DNA from 2 places in the Bacteroides helcogenes P 36-108 genome. Region 2 is predicted to be linked to the other one. Evidence: riboswitches for the same ligand, from Rfam matches in the RefSeq annotation. Region 2 holds a riboswitch; the other holds the start of a gene.

Region 1 (8,178 bases), 1.4 Mb from region 2:
GCCTTCCTGAGCAGCGCGGATAATATGTTGCTTACCATGCCGGTTGAAGTCAATTCCCTGTATGGAGCAGCCTACCTCTTTATTTTCCAACATACGTTCGGCGCCATTGCCGAAAGGCAGAATACTGATACCTGCACTACCGATAGGAGCTTGTGCTGCCAATAGATTCATATCATCATAAGAAAGATTCTGGGGAGCTATCACACGTTTTATCCATGAGTTCAGAATCCCTGTACCATTGATGCATAACAGCACACCTAAACGAGTTTGCCCGGTAGTATGATTAACATGTGCGAATGTATTTACACGTGATTTGGAGTCATAACTCATTTCACCATTTACACCATATACCACACCAGACGTTCCCGCAGTAGAGGCTATTTCTCCAGGATTAAACACATTCAGTGATAACGCGTTGTTGGGCTGATCTCCGGCACGATATGTAATCGGAGTGCCTTCTTTCAGTCCCAATTCATTGGCTGCGGCCGCACTAACGCGACCTTGTTCGGAGAAAGTAGGCTTAATGTCGGCAATCAAAGACATATCAATACCATAATATTTCATCAAGAAATCTGCGACCTGACCATTCTTGAAATCCCAGAACATACCTTCAGATAAGCCGGGAATCGTTGTACAAATCGTGCCACTCAACTTCATGGCTATATAATCACCCGGCAATATTATCTTATGTATTTTTTCGTAAATGTCCGGTTCATTTTCTTTAATCCACGCCAATTTAGATGCAGTGAAATTGCCTGGAGAATTGAGTAAATGAGAAAGGCAATTCTCTTTCCCTAATGTTTCAAAAGCTTTCTGTCCATAAGAAACAGCTCTTGAATCACACCAAATGATAGCAGGACGCAACACTTCCTGATTTTTATCCACGCATACCAGTCCATGCATCTGATATGAAATGCCGATGGCCTTTATATCTTCAACCTTCACATCGGATTTTGCCAGTATAGCTAATGTGGCATACTTTAGATTTTCCCACCAATCTTCAGGATTTTGTTCTGCCCATCCCGGTTTTACTACGATGATTTCCGCTTCCGTTTTCGGGAAAAAAGCGGATGATATACATTTACCGCTTTCTGCATTTACCAGGCTCGCCTTGACGGACGAGCTACCAATGTCATAACCTAATAGGTACATAGTATTATTTTTATTTAAAGAATTAACCTTCCTTTAAAAATCTGATTATCTCCTGATCTTATTGTATATTTTCTTGTCAAAACGATAATAACGCGCCGCACGGTGGGCTACTCCCTGCTGTTTTTCTTCCAAGGGAACCACATATTCCATGAAAGCTATTTTTTTATGAAAATTGCGTACATCTATTTTTCTGCCATATACCAGTTCATATAAAGTGCGCAGTTGTGAGACTGTAAATTTACGTGGCAACAAGTCAAACAAAGAAGACGGATTTATATCAACATATTGACGTATATATATCATGGCCTCTTTGATAATCAGATTATGATCAAATGCCAAGGCTCTTATATCGTGCATAGCTATCCAACAGGCCTGATAATTATCCAGGTCACGGCTCAATGTCCGATCTATTTTTACTAAGGAAAGATAGGCTATGGTAACGATACGCTCTACTTTAGACTGCATGGCACGCTCCAACCAGTGCACATCTTTGGGGTCTTTTGTACGGTTTTTGGAACCGAATGCTTTGAACTGTATCAGGTTTACATTTTTCAGCCCGGTCAGTTCATTCAATACCCTTTTGGCAGCTTCATCCAGATCTTCGTCCATATAAATCAAGCTTCCCGGCAGCTTCATGTCATGAAACACTTCTCCTTCCTCCTCGCCTGCCCGTTTTATCAGCAACACTTTCAACTGTTCTCCATCGAAGCCAATCACTACACAATCTACAGAAATGTGATTGTTTGCTAACGGCGTCCTATAATCAATGTCTTGCATAATATATTTGTTTTAAGCGCTGCAAATATAAAGAGGTTTTTCTAATTTACAATAGATATAACAACATTTTATTAATAGTATAAATAATTATTTTACAATAATATACATATCGTACTTATTACAATATCATATCGCGTGTTATAGTATAAAGTACAATATGTTATTTTGTAAAAGAATTGAAAGTTGTAAATACATCATTATCAAAAACAAGTCACATACCCATATTGTATTTCAGCACAGCACAACAGATGAGCATTGCACAAAAAATATATTTTGTGTGGTGAATATCAGAAAAACCTCTACCTTTGCGACACCTTTTATTATTTAAATAAAAAAACAAGTAAATATGAAAGCATTTGTATTTCCGGGTCAGGGGGCCCAATTCGTAGGTATGGGAAAAGACCTGTACGAAAATTCAGCTTTAGCCAAAGAACTTTTTGAGAAGGCAAATGATATTCTCGGATATCGCATTACAGATATTATGTTCAACGGTACGGATGAGGATCTGCGCCAGACCAAAGTTACTCAACCTGCCGTATTCCTCCACTCCGTAATTTCCGCTTTGTGTATGGGAGATGATTTTAAACCCGAAATGACGGCCGGTCATTCATTGGGTGAATTCTCCGCATTGGTTGCTGCCGGTGCTCTGAGTTTTGAAGATGGTTTGAAGTTGGTTTATGCGCGCGCTATGGCAATGCAGAAAGCTTGTGAAGCACAACCTTCCACAATGGCTGCCATTATTGCTTTGCCGGATGAGAAGGTAGAAGAAATCTGTACCCAAGTAAGTGCCGAAGGTGAAGTATGTGTTGCTGCCAATTATAACTGTCCGGGACAAATTGTAATTTCCGGTTCTATCGCAGGTATCGAAAAGGCTTGCGAACTAATGAAGGCCGCTGGTGCAAAACGTGCGTTGCCTTTGAAAGTGGGCGGTGCTTTCCACTCTCCGCTGATGAATCCTGCCAAGGTGGAACTGGAGGCAGCCATCAACATTACTGAAATCCATGCTCCTAAATGTTCGGTTTATCAGAATGTGGATGCCCTACCTCACACAGATCCGGCTGAAATCAAGAAGAACCTGGTTGCCCAGTTGACAGCTTCCGTACGTTGGACTCAAACCGTTAAGAATATGGTTGCCGATGGTGCTACAGACTTTACGGAATGTGGACCGGGTGCAGTGCTGCAAGGCCTCATCAAGAAAATAACTCCGGAAGTCGATGCTCACGGCATAGCATAGTTTTTGCTTGCTATTTGTACATTCATAAAAAAGGGAACCGCTTTCTGCATGAAAGCGGTTCCCTTTTTTATGAATGTACAAAATAAAGACCTAACACATAGCACATCTTGCATACACGTATAAATTAAGCATCAATATATCGTAAAATAAAGAATTAGTTATATCTTTGTTGCCGTAAAGACAAAGGGGTGCCCGGACGGGCTGAGATCATACCCTCGAACCTGATGCAGTTAGTACTGCCGTAGGAATTGGATATTGTTTTCTTTTCTGATATTTCCGCAACGGAAACTTCTTTGTATTTACTACCCGCTATTTTTTTATCTTTAAAAACAAGAAAAAGAATGAATGTATCAGTAAACAGCAAAGAGGTGCAGACCGCTGCCATTACCCTTTCACAACTTATCGAGGAGTTATCGCTGCCATCGCATGGCATTGCCGTGGCTGTGGACAATCACATGGTTTCACGAACGGAATGGACACAGTTTGCTTTGAAAGAAGGGATGTCTGTCATTGTCATCAAAGCAGCTTGCGGAGGATGAAGACGATGGAAAAGGAATCATTGATAAGGAAAAACGGAAACGTTCAGTTCATCACGCACTACACCGAATGCTATTCCTACTTAGACGCTGCACGCATAGCACTTGAGGGTGGTTGTCGCTGGATACAACTGCGCATGAAAGATGCTCCCCTTGAAGAAGTGGAGTCCACAGCACGCCAGGTCCGGCAGTTATGCCAACAGCAGGGAGCACTTTTTATCATCGACGATCACGTGGAACTTGCCAAGATATACGCCGATGGCGTGCATCTTGGCAAGATGGACATGCCCATTGCCGATGCACGCTGCATTTTGGGTGAAACGTATATCATAGGCGGAACAGCCAACTCTTTTGAGGATGTGCGGCAACACTATGAGGCTGGGGCAGACTACATTGGCTGCGGTCCTTTCCGCTACACCACCACCAAGAAGAATCTCAGTCCGATATTGGGCACGGACGGTTACGCCGACATCGTCAGACGGATGGAAGCGAGCCACATTTCTCTGCCCATAGTGGCCATCGGCGGCATAATGCCGGATGATATCAAGGAAATCATGCAGACGGGCGTAACAGGTATTGCTCTTTCCGGTAGCGTGCTCCGGGCAAAGAATCCAATAGAAGAAATGAAAAGAACCGTTGCGGAAGCCAACCGGACAATCAATCATTGCAAATAATCATTTAAGAAAAAGAAGATATGGATAAATTAATTATCGCAGGGCGCGAGTTCAGCTCACGTTTGTTTTTGGGAACCGGAAAATTCAACTCGAATGAACTGATGGAACAGTCTGTCTTGGCTTCCGGCACAGAAATGGTAACTGTCGCCATGAAACGCATCGAATTAGACAATAAAGAGGATGATATGCTGAAGCACATACAGCACCCCCATATACAGCTCCTGCCCAATACTTCGGGCGTGCGCAATGCCGAGGAAGCCATATTTGCTGCACAAATGGCGCGTGAAGCATTTGGCACAAACTGGTTGAAATTAGAGATACATCCCGATCCGCGCTATCTGCTTCCTGACTCTGTGGAGACACTGAAAGCTACGGAGGAGTTGGTGAAACTGGGGTTTGTGGTGCTCCCCTACTGTCAGGCAGATCCTACGCTCTGCAAGCGACTGGAGGAAGCAGGCGCCGCTACGGTGATGCCGTTGGGTGCACCCATCGGCACAAACAAAGGGTTGCAAACCCGTGACTTCCTGCGCATCATCATTGAACAAGTCAACATCCCCGTGATAGTGGATGCCGGTATCGGTGCTCCGAGCCATGCCGCCGAAGCCATGGAGCTGGGCGCATCTGCTTGCTTGGTGAATACGGCTATTGCCGTAGCAGGCAATCCGGTGAACATGGCACAAGCCTTCAAGCAAGCAGTGGAAGCCGGTCGTACGGCATACGAGGCGGGCTTGGGAGTACAGACAGACAACTTTCTGGCCGAAGCCAGCTCACCATTGACGGCATTTTTGAATGAATAAAAGCCGATTATTTTACAAATAAGGCTCTTTTTCTCTTTTTTTGGCCTGAAAGAAAAAATATCTTTCAGGCCATTACCAGCGGTGAAGAAATTTTTTAGTAAAACCTTTCCGGATTTTTAGTAAAAATCTCCCGAAGTTTTAGTAAATCTTCTCCGGAGTTTTACTGAAAAGAAAAAAAGTTCTAAAATATCACGAAATACAGGAAAGGAAAAAATATTACATTATAATCTATCTGACATGAAACAAAAAATAAAATTCCCACGTTCCGAAAAGGTTTACTTGCCGGGAAGTATTTATCCGGAACTCCGTGTGGGTATGCGCAAGGTGGAACAAGTGCCAAGCACCAACTTTATAGATGGAGAAAAGGTTATCACCCCCAATCCGGACATTTACATCTACGACACCAGCGGAGCATTCAGTGACCCTGCCGTTGAGATAGACCTGAAGAAAGGACTTCCTCGCTTGCGCGAACCATGGATACTGCGGCGCGGCGATGTGGAACGGCTTCCCGAAGTAAGTTCCGAATACGGGCGCATGCGCCGCGATGACCAATCGCTTGATGCACTCCGCTTTGAACACATTGCCCTGCCCTATCGGGCGCAGCAGGGCAAATGTTGCACCCAAATGTATTATGCCAAACAGGGTATCATCACTCCCGAAATGGAATATGTGGCCATACGTGAGAACATGAACTGTGCCGAATTGGGCATAGAAACACACATCACACCCGAGTTTGTGCGTCAAGAGATAGCCCAAGGACGTGCTGTGCTTCCCGCTAACGTCAATCATCCCGAAGCCGAACCGATGATTATCGGCCGCAACTTCCTTGTGAAGATCAACACCAACATCGGCAATTCGGCCACAACATCGAGCATCGACGAAGAAGTAGAAAAGGCACTCTGGAGTTGCAAATGGGGCGGTGACACGCTGATGGACCTTTCTACCGGAGAGAACATCCACGAGACGCGCGAATGGATTATCCGCAACTGTCCCGTCCCGGTGGGTACTGTACCTATCTATCAGGCACTGGAGAAGGTGAACGGCCGGGTGGAAGAATTGACTTGGGAAATCTATCGCGACACGCTCATCGAACAATGCGAACAGGGCGTGGATTACTTCACCATCCATGCAGGCATCCGCCGCCACAATGTGCATCTGGCCGACAAGCGTCTTTGCGGCATCGTCAGCCGCGGCGGAAGCATCATGAGCAAATGGTGTTTAGAGCATGACCGTGAAAGCTTCTTGTACGAACACTTTGACGACATCTGTGATATATTGGCGCAATATGACGTAGCTGTATCTTTGGGTGACGGATTGCGTCCAGGCTCCACCTGCGACGCCAACGACGAAGCACAATTTGCCGAGCTCGACACGATGGGTGAACTCGTGCTGCGTGCATGGGACAAGAATGTACAGGCATTCATTGAAGGCCCCGGTCATGTGCCCATGCACAAAATCAGGGAGAACATGGAACGCCAGATCGAGAAATGCCACAATGCACCGTTCTATACGCTCGGCCCCTTGGTGACGGACATTGCACCGGGTTACGACCACATTACCTCCGCCATCGGTGCAGCGCAGATAGGCTGGCTGGGCACGGCAATGCTCTGCTACGTCACCCCGAAGGAACACCTGGCTCTGCCTGACAAAGAAGATGTGCGTGTGGGGGTCATCACCTACAAGATAGCCGCCCATGCCGCCGACCTGGCCAAAGGACATCCCGGTGCACAGGTGCGCGACAATGCACTGAGCAAGGCCCGTTACGAGTTCCGTTGGAAAGACCAGTTTGACCTTTCACTTGATCCGGAACGTGCACAAACCTATTTCCGTGCCGGACATCACGTGGACGGAGAGTATTGCACCATGTGCGGGCCTAACTTCTGCGCCATGCGACTGTCGAGAGAACTAAAAAGTTCCAGTTCTCCCAAAAAGGACGGAAAACCGTTCTAAAATTATCATTCATATTATTTGTGAAACATCCCTCATTCTTCTTTCAAGGAAAATGAGCCCCTTAAACATAGAAAACATGTTTTCAGACGAATTAGAAAAGATATCCTGGGAAGAAACCACAGCACGCATCAACTCCAAAACGGATGCTGACGTGCGCCGTGCGCTGTCCAAAGAACATTGTGATGTGGAGGATTTCATGGCACTCATCTCGCCCGCCGCCACGCCTTATTTAGAGACGATGGCACGCCTGAGCAAGAGATACACCGAAGAACGCTTCGGCAAGACCATCTCCATGTTCATCCCACTGTATATCACCAACTCTTGCACCAATTCCTGCGTGTATTGCGGTTTCCACATCACCAATCCCATGCCCCGTACCATACTGACGGAAGAGGAAATAGTGAACGAATATAAAGCTATCAAGCGCTTGGCTCCATTCGAGAACCTGCTGCTGGTAACGGGTGAGAATCCCGCCGTGGCCGGTGTGCCCTACATTGCCCGTGCGCTGGACCTGGCAAAACCTTATTTCAGCAACCTGAAGATTGAAGTGATGCCCCTGAAGGCCGCAGAATATGCCACGCTGAAGGAACATGGATTGAACGGCGTTATCTGCTTCCAAGAAACCTACCACAAGGCGAATTACAACATCTATCATCCCCGTGGTATGAAGTCCAAGTTCGAGTGGCGTGTAAACGGCTTCGACCGCATGGGGCAGGCCGAAGTCCATTCCATCGGCATGGGAGTACTCATCGGATTGGAGAAAGAATGGAGAACAGACATCTGCATGATGGCACACCATCTGCGCTATCTTCAGAAGCATTATTGGAAAACAAAATACAGCGTCAACTTTCCCCGCATGCGCCCGTCCGAAAACGGTGGATTCCAGCCGAACGTCGTCATGAGTGATCGCGAGCTGGCACAAGTCACTTTTGCCATGCGTATCTTCGACCATGATGTGGACATCTCCTACTCCACCCGTGAACCCGCCTCCATACGCAATAATATGGCCACACTCGGTGTAACCACCATGAGTGCCGAAAGCAAAACGGAGCCGGGTG
Region 2 (8,178 bases):
AACACCATATGGAGCGCAAAAAGATTACTTTCGACAGTTTTATTCGCGGTATTATCCTCGGAGCCATCATTATCGGCATGCTTATGCTCCTAAAGCGTTTAAGCAGTGTATTATTGCCTTTTTTCATCGCATGGCTCATTGCCTACCTTATTTATCCTCTTGTCACATTTTTCCAATACAAGCTGAAACTGAAGAACAGGATTATTTCCATTTTTTGTGCTCTGTTCACTCTTTTAGCAATAGGAGGAACTGCTTTTTATCTGCTTGTCCCTCCTATGATACAGGAGTTTGGACGGGTAAAGGATCTGTTTACAGAATATTTCTCTAACGGTATCTACAACAGCAATGTCCCCCGAACCCTTTCGGAATTCCTCAAAGAAAACATTGACATGCAATTCCTCAACCAGCTTTTAAAAGAGGAGAATCTACTGGATGCCATCAAAGAGACACTCCCCAAATTATGGTCATTACTATCAGAATCCGTCAACCTGCTATTCAGTTTCTTCACATTCTTCCTAATCCTCCTGTACATCGTCTTTATACTGCTGGACTATGAAAGCATTTCAGAAGGCTGGACTCATCTCGTTCCACAAAAATACAGACCTTTCGTTGTGGGATTGCTGAACGATGTAAAAGACGGCATGAATAAATATTTCCGTGGACAGGCGTTTGTAGCCTTGTGTGTAGGTATTCTGTTCAGTATCGGTTTTCTGATAATAGATTTTCCTTTGGCCATAGGCTTAGGACTGTTTATCGGCATTCTGAACATGGTTCCCTATTTGCAAGTCATCGGCTTTATCCCCACCATCGTGCTTGCCATAGTGAAAGCAGCAGATACGGGAGGAAACTTCTGGATCATTATCGCTTCGGCCACAGCCGTATTTGCGATTGTACAAGCCATTCAAGACGGATTTATAGTACCGCGTGTAATGGGCAAGATTACGGGCCTGAACCCGGCTATCATCCTGCTGTCTTTATCTGTATGGGGGTCATTAATGGGGATGTTAGGCATGATCATAGCCCTTCCACTCACAACACTGATGTTATCTTATTACCAACGTTTCATTATCAACAGGGAAAATATCAGCGAAGCAAAAACTTCTGATAATCAACAAATAGCAGAAAAGGAGTAAAAATAATGCAAACTTTTTTCATCATCCTTCTTGCTTTTTAAAGAAAAGTGCCTATCTTTGCACCCGCTTAACAGCAATAAGGACTGAATCGCTAGCTCAGCAGGTAGAGCACAACACTTTTAATGTTGGGGTCTTGGGTTCGAGCCCCAAGCGGTTCACTAAAAAAGCAGTTATCTGACTCGGATGACTGCTTTTTTTGTTCTTTTGTCAAAAGTAAAATCTACCTTTATGGCCAGAAAAGCCAATTATATAAATTAAACTCAAAACCGATGAATGCAAAAGTCAAAGGATATATATTGGGAGCTGTTGCCGCTGCCACTTATGGAATGAATCCCCTCTTTACCCTTCCGCTTTATAAAGAAGGTATGGATCCTGATTCCGTCCTTTTTTTCAGATATTTATTCGCAATTCCGATATTGGGCATCATGCTGAAGGCACGAGGCCGAAATTTCAGACTAAAACGGAAAGAAATATTTTCTCTGGTTATTTTGGGATGGCTGGTTGCAATCTCCTCCCTTACCTTATTTCAAAGTTACAACTTCATGGAAGCCGGCATTGCCTCAACCATTTTATTTGTTTATCCGATCTTAGTGGCATTAATCATGGCTGTCGCTTTCAAGGAAAAGATCACTTTGCAAACCGTTTTCTGCATACTTTTAGCATTAAGCGGCATCGGCTTGCTCTATAAAGGAGGTGAGGGCGCAACGCTCAATCTGATCGGTGTAGGACTGGTTATGGCCTCCGCCCTCTCCTACGCCGTTTACATTGTAGGTGTAAACCGTCCCATATTAAAGGACGTGGCAACCCTCAAAGTAACCTTTTACGTATTACTTTTCGGCCTATCCCTTTTTCTTATACGCGTGGATTTCGGACAAAGCCTGCATGTGGTGGACAAATGGTATTTGTGGGGAAATTTAATTGCACTGGCTGTTTTCCCAACCGCCATATCATTTCTCTGCACCACACAGGCCATCCAATATATAGGCTCTACTCCAACCGCCATCCTCGGAGCTCTGGAACCAGTAACAGCTGTATTCTTCGGAGTGACCATCTTCGGAGAGTCTCTGACGCCGAGGCTGTGTTGTGGGATAACACTGATTATTCTGGCTGTGACATTCATTATTGCCGGAAGCAATATCACTCCGCATTTAGTGCGCTTCAGGAAACTGTTTCCCAAACTGCCGTTAAAGCACTCCAAAAAGCAAGAAGACGCCTGACAAGTAGATATCCATGATCAGTCTTTTGCTTGATGTACAGTCAACTGCGGGAATGGGAAGCCGATGCCTTCTTCATTGAATATGGAGTAAACAGCCTTGTTCATTTCAAAATAAACTCCCCAATAATCTCCACTCTTTACCCAAACCCGAATCACCACATTGACACTGCTGGCATCCAATGCATGGAGAGCCACAAAAGGTTCGGGAGATGTCAGGATGCGTTTGTCGGCAGCAATAATACGGCGAACAGTGGCTTCTACCTTATCATAGCTTTCACCATATTCCACACCGATCACCCAATCCACACGACGAGTATCTTCACGACTGTAATTGGTCACTGTACCACTGCTCAAAGCACCGTTGGGTATATAAATCACTTTATTGTCGGCCGTGGTCAGGATGGTATGAAAAATCTGAATCTCGCGTACTGTGCCCGAAACTCCCTGACTCTCGATCCAGTCACCGACTTTGAAAGGCCGGAACAGCAATACGATAAGTCCTCCTGCAAAATTCTGCAGGTTTCCGGACAATGCCATGCCTACAGCCACACCCGCAGACGCCAGCAGAGCAGCAAACGAAGTAGTCTCCACTCCCAGCTTACTGATAACGGCTATAATCAACAAGATTGTCAACAGAATATTGACCAGACTCTTTGCAAAACTTTGGATGCTGGGATCCACATGTCTTTTTGCCAACAATTTGGCTACCATCTTTTTCAGGAAAGAAATCAGAAACCGTCCCACTACAAAAATGATGATAGCTCCGATGATACGGCCGCCGGCATCAATTGCCCAGTCCATCAATTGCTGGATAAGAGTTTGCAACTTGCCAATACCGTCTTCGGCGGTCGGAGTAGCAAATGCGGCCATTAATAAGGATAATAGCATAACAATAATCTTTAATATTTAACGTTGCAAAATTAACAAATAACTCTGAAATCCACTCACTTTTTTTGCTGCTTTCAATGAAAAGTCCTAATTTTGCCGCTGATTTCAATATAAGGGGTGCCCTAATACGACGGGCTGAGATCATACCCATTGACCTGATCCGGATAGTGCCGGCGGAGGGAAAAGAAGAAAAGTTCCCCTTTTCTGTATTTATCTAAAAAAAAAATTGCAAATGAAGAAACATGCAATAGCAGCCTGCCTGCTGACGGCGGCGCTCGGTGTCTGTGCGCAGACACAAACGAAAGACAGCCTGCGGGTTGTCAACCTTGATGAAGTGGAAATCATTTCCACGCGTGCAACAAGTTCCACACCGGTAGCTTTCACCAATATCAGTAAAGAACAATTGAAAAAGCAGAATTTTGGGCAGGATATTCCGTATATGCTTACTTTCACTCCTTCCGTGCTGACAACAAGCGATGCCGGAGCCGGAATAGGCTACACCAGTATTCGAGTACGCGGAACTGACGCATCACGCATCAATGTAACCACCAACGGCATACCGATGAATGATGCCGAAAGCCATTCCATCTATTGGGTAAATACCCCGGACTTTGCATCTTCCCTTCAAGACATGCAGATTCAGAGGGGTGCAGGAACGTCAACAAACGGTGCAGGTGCTTTCGGAGCCAGCATTAACATGCAGACACAGGGCATTTCTTCCAAGCCATACGCAGAGGTATCAAGTTCCTACGGTTCGTTCAATACTCACAAGGAAACCGTAAAAGCAGGAACAGGTATCATCGACGGGCACTGGGGATTTGATGTCCGTCTGTCCAATATCCAAAGTGACGGATACAGAGACCGTGCCAGCGCCGACCTTAAATCCTACTTCGTGCAAGGCGGTTATTATAATGACAATACAACTCTCAAGTTCATTACCTTCGGTGGAAAGGAAGAGACTTATCATGCCTGGGACGGGCTGAACAAAGAGACTTTACAGGCAAACCGCAAGTACAACCCGAATGGAGAAATAAAAGATGATAAAGGAGACGTAATAGGCTTCTACGACAATCAGATAGACTATTACCACCAGACGCATTACCAACTGTTGCTGAACCAGATACTCTCTGCCTCATGGAAGCTGAACGCGGCCTTGCACTATACAGACGGGGACGGTTATTACGAAGAATACAAGAATGCCCGCACTTTGGTTGAATATGGATTGCAGCCTTTTGAAGTGAATGGTGTCACCATAGAAAAATCGAATCTGATACGCCGCAAATTAGTGAACAGCGGCTTTGGAGGCGGTATCTTCTCTCTGAGTTATAGAGGAAGCAGACTGGACGCTTCCGTGGGCGGCGGACTGAATTATTACAAGAATACGCACAACGGCGAAGTGATGTGGGTAAAGAACTATATAGGAGACTTGGAGCCCGGTCAGGAATACTATCGTAACATCGGCCGTAAAACGGACGGAAACATCTACGCCAAAGCAAATTGGGCAGTGGGCAAAGGCATTAACCTCTATGCCGACCTGCAATACCGATATACCCGCTACAAGATAAACGGCAACAACGATAAATGGGACTGGACTGCCAGCCCGGCACATCTGCAACCACTCGCCATAGACGAGAAGTTCAGCTTCTTCAATCCCAAAGCCGGAGCACTCTGGAACATTGATTCACACAACAAGGTATATGCCTCTTTCAGCGTAGCACACAAGGAGCCTACCCGTAACAACTATACGGACAATCTCTTTGCGGCCCGCCCCAAGGCGGAGCGTCTATTTGATTACGAACTGGGATATGATTTCCACACAGACCGATTCAATGCCGGCATCAACCTTTACTACATGAACTACAAGAACCAATTGGTACTGAACGGCCAACTGAATGAAATCGGCGAAGCTGTGGCAGAGAACGTGAAAGACAGCTATCGCATGGGCATTGAGCTGATGGCAGGTGCGCAAATCGCCCGTTGGCTGCGCTGGGATGTCAATGCAACCATCAGCCGTAACCGCATCAAGGACTATACGGAATACCTGAGCGACATCAACGAAGATGGGAAAGACATGTACAGCGAAAGCTGGGGCATTTCACAGACCACGCGCTACATCGGAACCACACCCATAGCTTTCTCTCCCGATTTCATGGCCAACAGTCTGATCTCATTGGATTACAAAGGTTTCAGTGCCTCCTTACAGACACAATACGTGGGCAAGCAATACCTCAACAACGCACATCAGGAAGACTGTGTACTGAACAGTTATTGCGTAAGCAACCTCAGCATGGGCTATACCTTCAAACTGCACGGCACAAAATCAGTAAGCATAGGCATGACCGTATATAATCTCTTTGACGAAACCTACGAAAGCAACGGATATGCCTCCGGCGCCGCCGTTTATCAGGGACATGGAAAAAATCAGATAAAGACCCCTGACAGCAAGTTGCTTTATACCTCCAACCATGCGGTTTATTATCCGAATGCGGGAGTCAACGCGCTGGCGCATATTACACTGAGTTTTTAACCTCTACATAACATAGGAGTTAAAAAGATGATATGGAGCAGCTTCTCGAAATAACCGGTACATTGGTCGGATTACTCTATCTTTGGTTTGAGTATCGCGCAAGCATTTATCTATGGATAGCAGGCATCATCATGCCTGCAATCTATATTTTTGTTTACTACGAAGCAGGACTATATGCCGATTTCGGTATCAACATCTACTACCTGGGCGCTGCCCTCTACGGATGGATGATGTGGAAATACGGAACGTTCCTGCGTAAAAAGCTGTTGCGAAAAGAAGCAGCACAGCCGAAAGAGCTACCTATTACACGTATGCCACTACGTTACTTACTGCCGCTCATAGCTGTATTTGTCGTCACGTTGCTGGGTATCGCCTATATCTTGATAAACTTCACGGATAGTAATGTGCCATGGCTTGATTCGTTCACTACTGCACTGAGCATTGTCGGCATGTGGATGCTGGCACGCAAATACGTAGAACAATGGTGGGCGTGGATTGCCGTAGATGCCGTCAGCACGGGATTATATATCTATAAAGGACTTGATTTTACCGCCGCTTTATACGGTCTATACACAATAATCGCTATCTTTGGCTATTTCAAATGGAAGAAGATGATGGAAATTAGTGATTAACGATTAGTGATTAGTGATTGGTTGATGGAAATAGAAGCAGTAGTTTTGGCAAACGGGGACTATCCAACGAATCCCCTGCCTTTGAAGGTATTAGCGGAAGCGCCTTACGTAATTTGTTGTGATGGCGGGGCCGATGAGTATATCCACCGTGGACATGTACCCGATGTTATCATTGGAGACGGAGATTCTTTGAGCGAAGAGAACCGGGAAAAGTACGGGCATATCTTGCACCGTCTCAGCGACCAAGAGACTAATGACCAAACTAAAGCCATTAATTTCCTACTATCGCAAAACAAACGCCATATCGCCATTGTAGGCGCTACCGGTAAGCGTGAAGACCATACTTTAGGAAACCTCAGTCTGCTCATAGATTACATGCGTGCCGGAGCAGATGTCCGCACCTATACCGACTACGGCGTCTTTATCCCCTGCCGGGATATGCACACTTTCTCTTGCCGTCCCGGTCAGCAAGTTTCCATCATCAACTTCACCGCCCACGGTCTGCACGGTAAGGGATTAGTCTATCCCCTGAGCGACTTTACCAACTGGTGGCAAGGGACTCTCAACGAATGTACAGAAACAGAATTCACGATAGAAGCAGAAGGAGAGTATTTGGTAATGATCAATTATTAGTTATCTGTTGATGTTTTCCTACATATATAGACAAATCATAGGGATGGAAACAATGGCATCCGGCGTCATTCCTCATGCGAAACGACGGCAAACAGAGGAGTTTCCATATAAGTTTACTCCTGGAACAAAACTTTTTTTAACCAAAAATGTTCTTAAAAGGAAAAGGGATTAAATTACGGCAAAAGCAAAACAAGAGCAAACGTATCATCCGTTTTGCCTGAGCAGATCATCAGCATGACGGAGGTTTGCTCTCGGAATGACGAAGGTTTTCGAAGCAAATGCCCGGCATTACACCTGCTAAGGTGTGGCATTTCGGCTTAAAATATCAAGAACTTCTTAGTTTCGTGAAAACAGATTATATTTGCCTTTTTCTAATCAATATTACCCATTAACATCGAATATGGAAAAGCACTTATATATTTTCGTCATCTCGGCATTCATTCTACTAACAGCGTGTAGTAAGAGCACTGCCCCGGACCCCATCAAACTGACCTGCAATATCAATACTTTCGATGCCCCGATATCATGTATAAACCAGTCTCCCACTGATCCCGATAAGCTCTATATCGGACAGGAAGATGGTTACTTCATCGAGAAAGTCGTAAACAATTACCACACTTATTCCATAAACAGCAACCGTAGGATATATGACATCTTAGAGTACAACCAAGATACTCTGTTCATCGGTTCCCGGGATGCAGGCTTGAAACTGTTTACCAAAACTTCCGAACAGACGCAGTCTTACTACATCAAAGACAAGAATCTGAATTATTCCGTATATAGCCTTGCCCGGGACGACGCCAATCAGATATTATACGTCGGTACAAGTAATGGCCTATACCAACTGAAACTTCAAGATAAAAACAGTTGCCACGAACTGCTTCCTGTCAAAATCGGTAAAGGCGACAAGAATTGTAGCATCAACAAAGTATTGATAAAAGACAAGAAGCTTTACATCGCCAGCGACTTAGGCTTGTTCATCGTGCAGCACCCGGAACAAGATTTTAAGCGTCCTGTCATCGATTCCCTAACGACCAACATCAGCATCTACAATGATACCGTATATGCCTTATTAGAGAATGCCATTATCAAAGTAGCTCCCAATAAAGAGAAAACCTTGATGCGCAAAGGTAAATATTACCTGTACGC

Evidence for each region. Region 2 has a riboswitch for thiamine pyrophosphate ahead of BACHE_RS05915 (TonB-dependent receptor). Riboswitches for the same ligand answer to the same signal wherever they lie in the genome.
Region 1: linked by a shared signal. The riboswitch ahead of thiS (sulfur carrier protein ThiS) and the one ahead of BACHE_RS05915 (TonB-dependent receptor) in region 2 are both predicted to bind thiamine pyrophosphate.

The regions. Positions count from the first base shown of each region.
Region 1 covers NC_014933.1:2,868,517-2,876,694, forward strand. Annotated here, with positions in the region: gene BACHE_RS11675 (xylulokinase) at 1-1,152, opposite strand, end outside; gene BACHE_RS11680 (NUDIX hydrolase) at 1,198-1,929, opposite strand; gene fabD (ACP S-malonyltransferase) at 2,276-3,163, shown strand; TPP riboswitch at 3,338-3,428, shown strand; gene thiS (sulfur carrier protein ThiS) at 3,505-3,702, shown strand; gene BACHE_RS11695 (thiamine phosphate synthase) at 3,699-4,373, shown strand; gene BACHE_RS11700 (thiazole synthase) at 4,394-5,170, shown strand; gene thiC (phosphomethylpyrimidine synthase ThiC) at 5,408-7,120, shown strand; gene thiH (2-iminoacetate synthase ThiH) at 7,197-8,178, shown strand, end outside.
Region 2 covers NC_014933.1:1,490,381-1,498,558, reverse strand. Annotated here, with positions in the region: gene BACHE_RS05935 (AI-2E family transporter) at 9-1,133, shown strand; tRNA gene BACHE_RS05930 (tRNA-Lys) at 1,219-1,291, shown strand; gene BACHE_RS05925 (DMT family transporter) at 1,403-2,350, shown strand; gene BACHE_RS05920 (mechanosensitive ion channel family protein) at 2,368-3,237, opposite strand; TPP riboswitch at 3,341-3,436, shown strand; gene BACHE_RS05915 (TonB-dependent receptor) at 3,470-5,764, shown strand; gene pnuC (nicotinamide riboside transporter PnuC) at 5,797-6,396, shown strand; gene BACHE_RS05905 (thiamine diphosphokinase) at 6,421-7,029, shown strand; gene BACHE_RS05900 (ligand-binding sensor domain-containing protein) at 7,430-8,178, shown strand, end outside.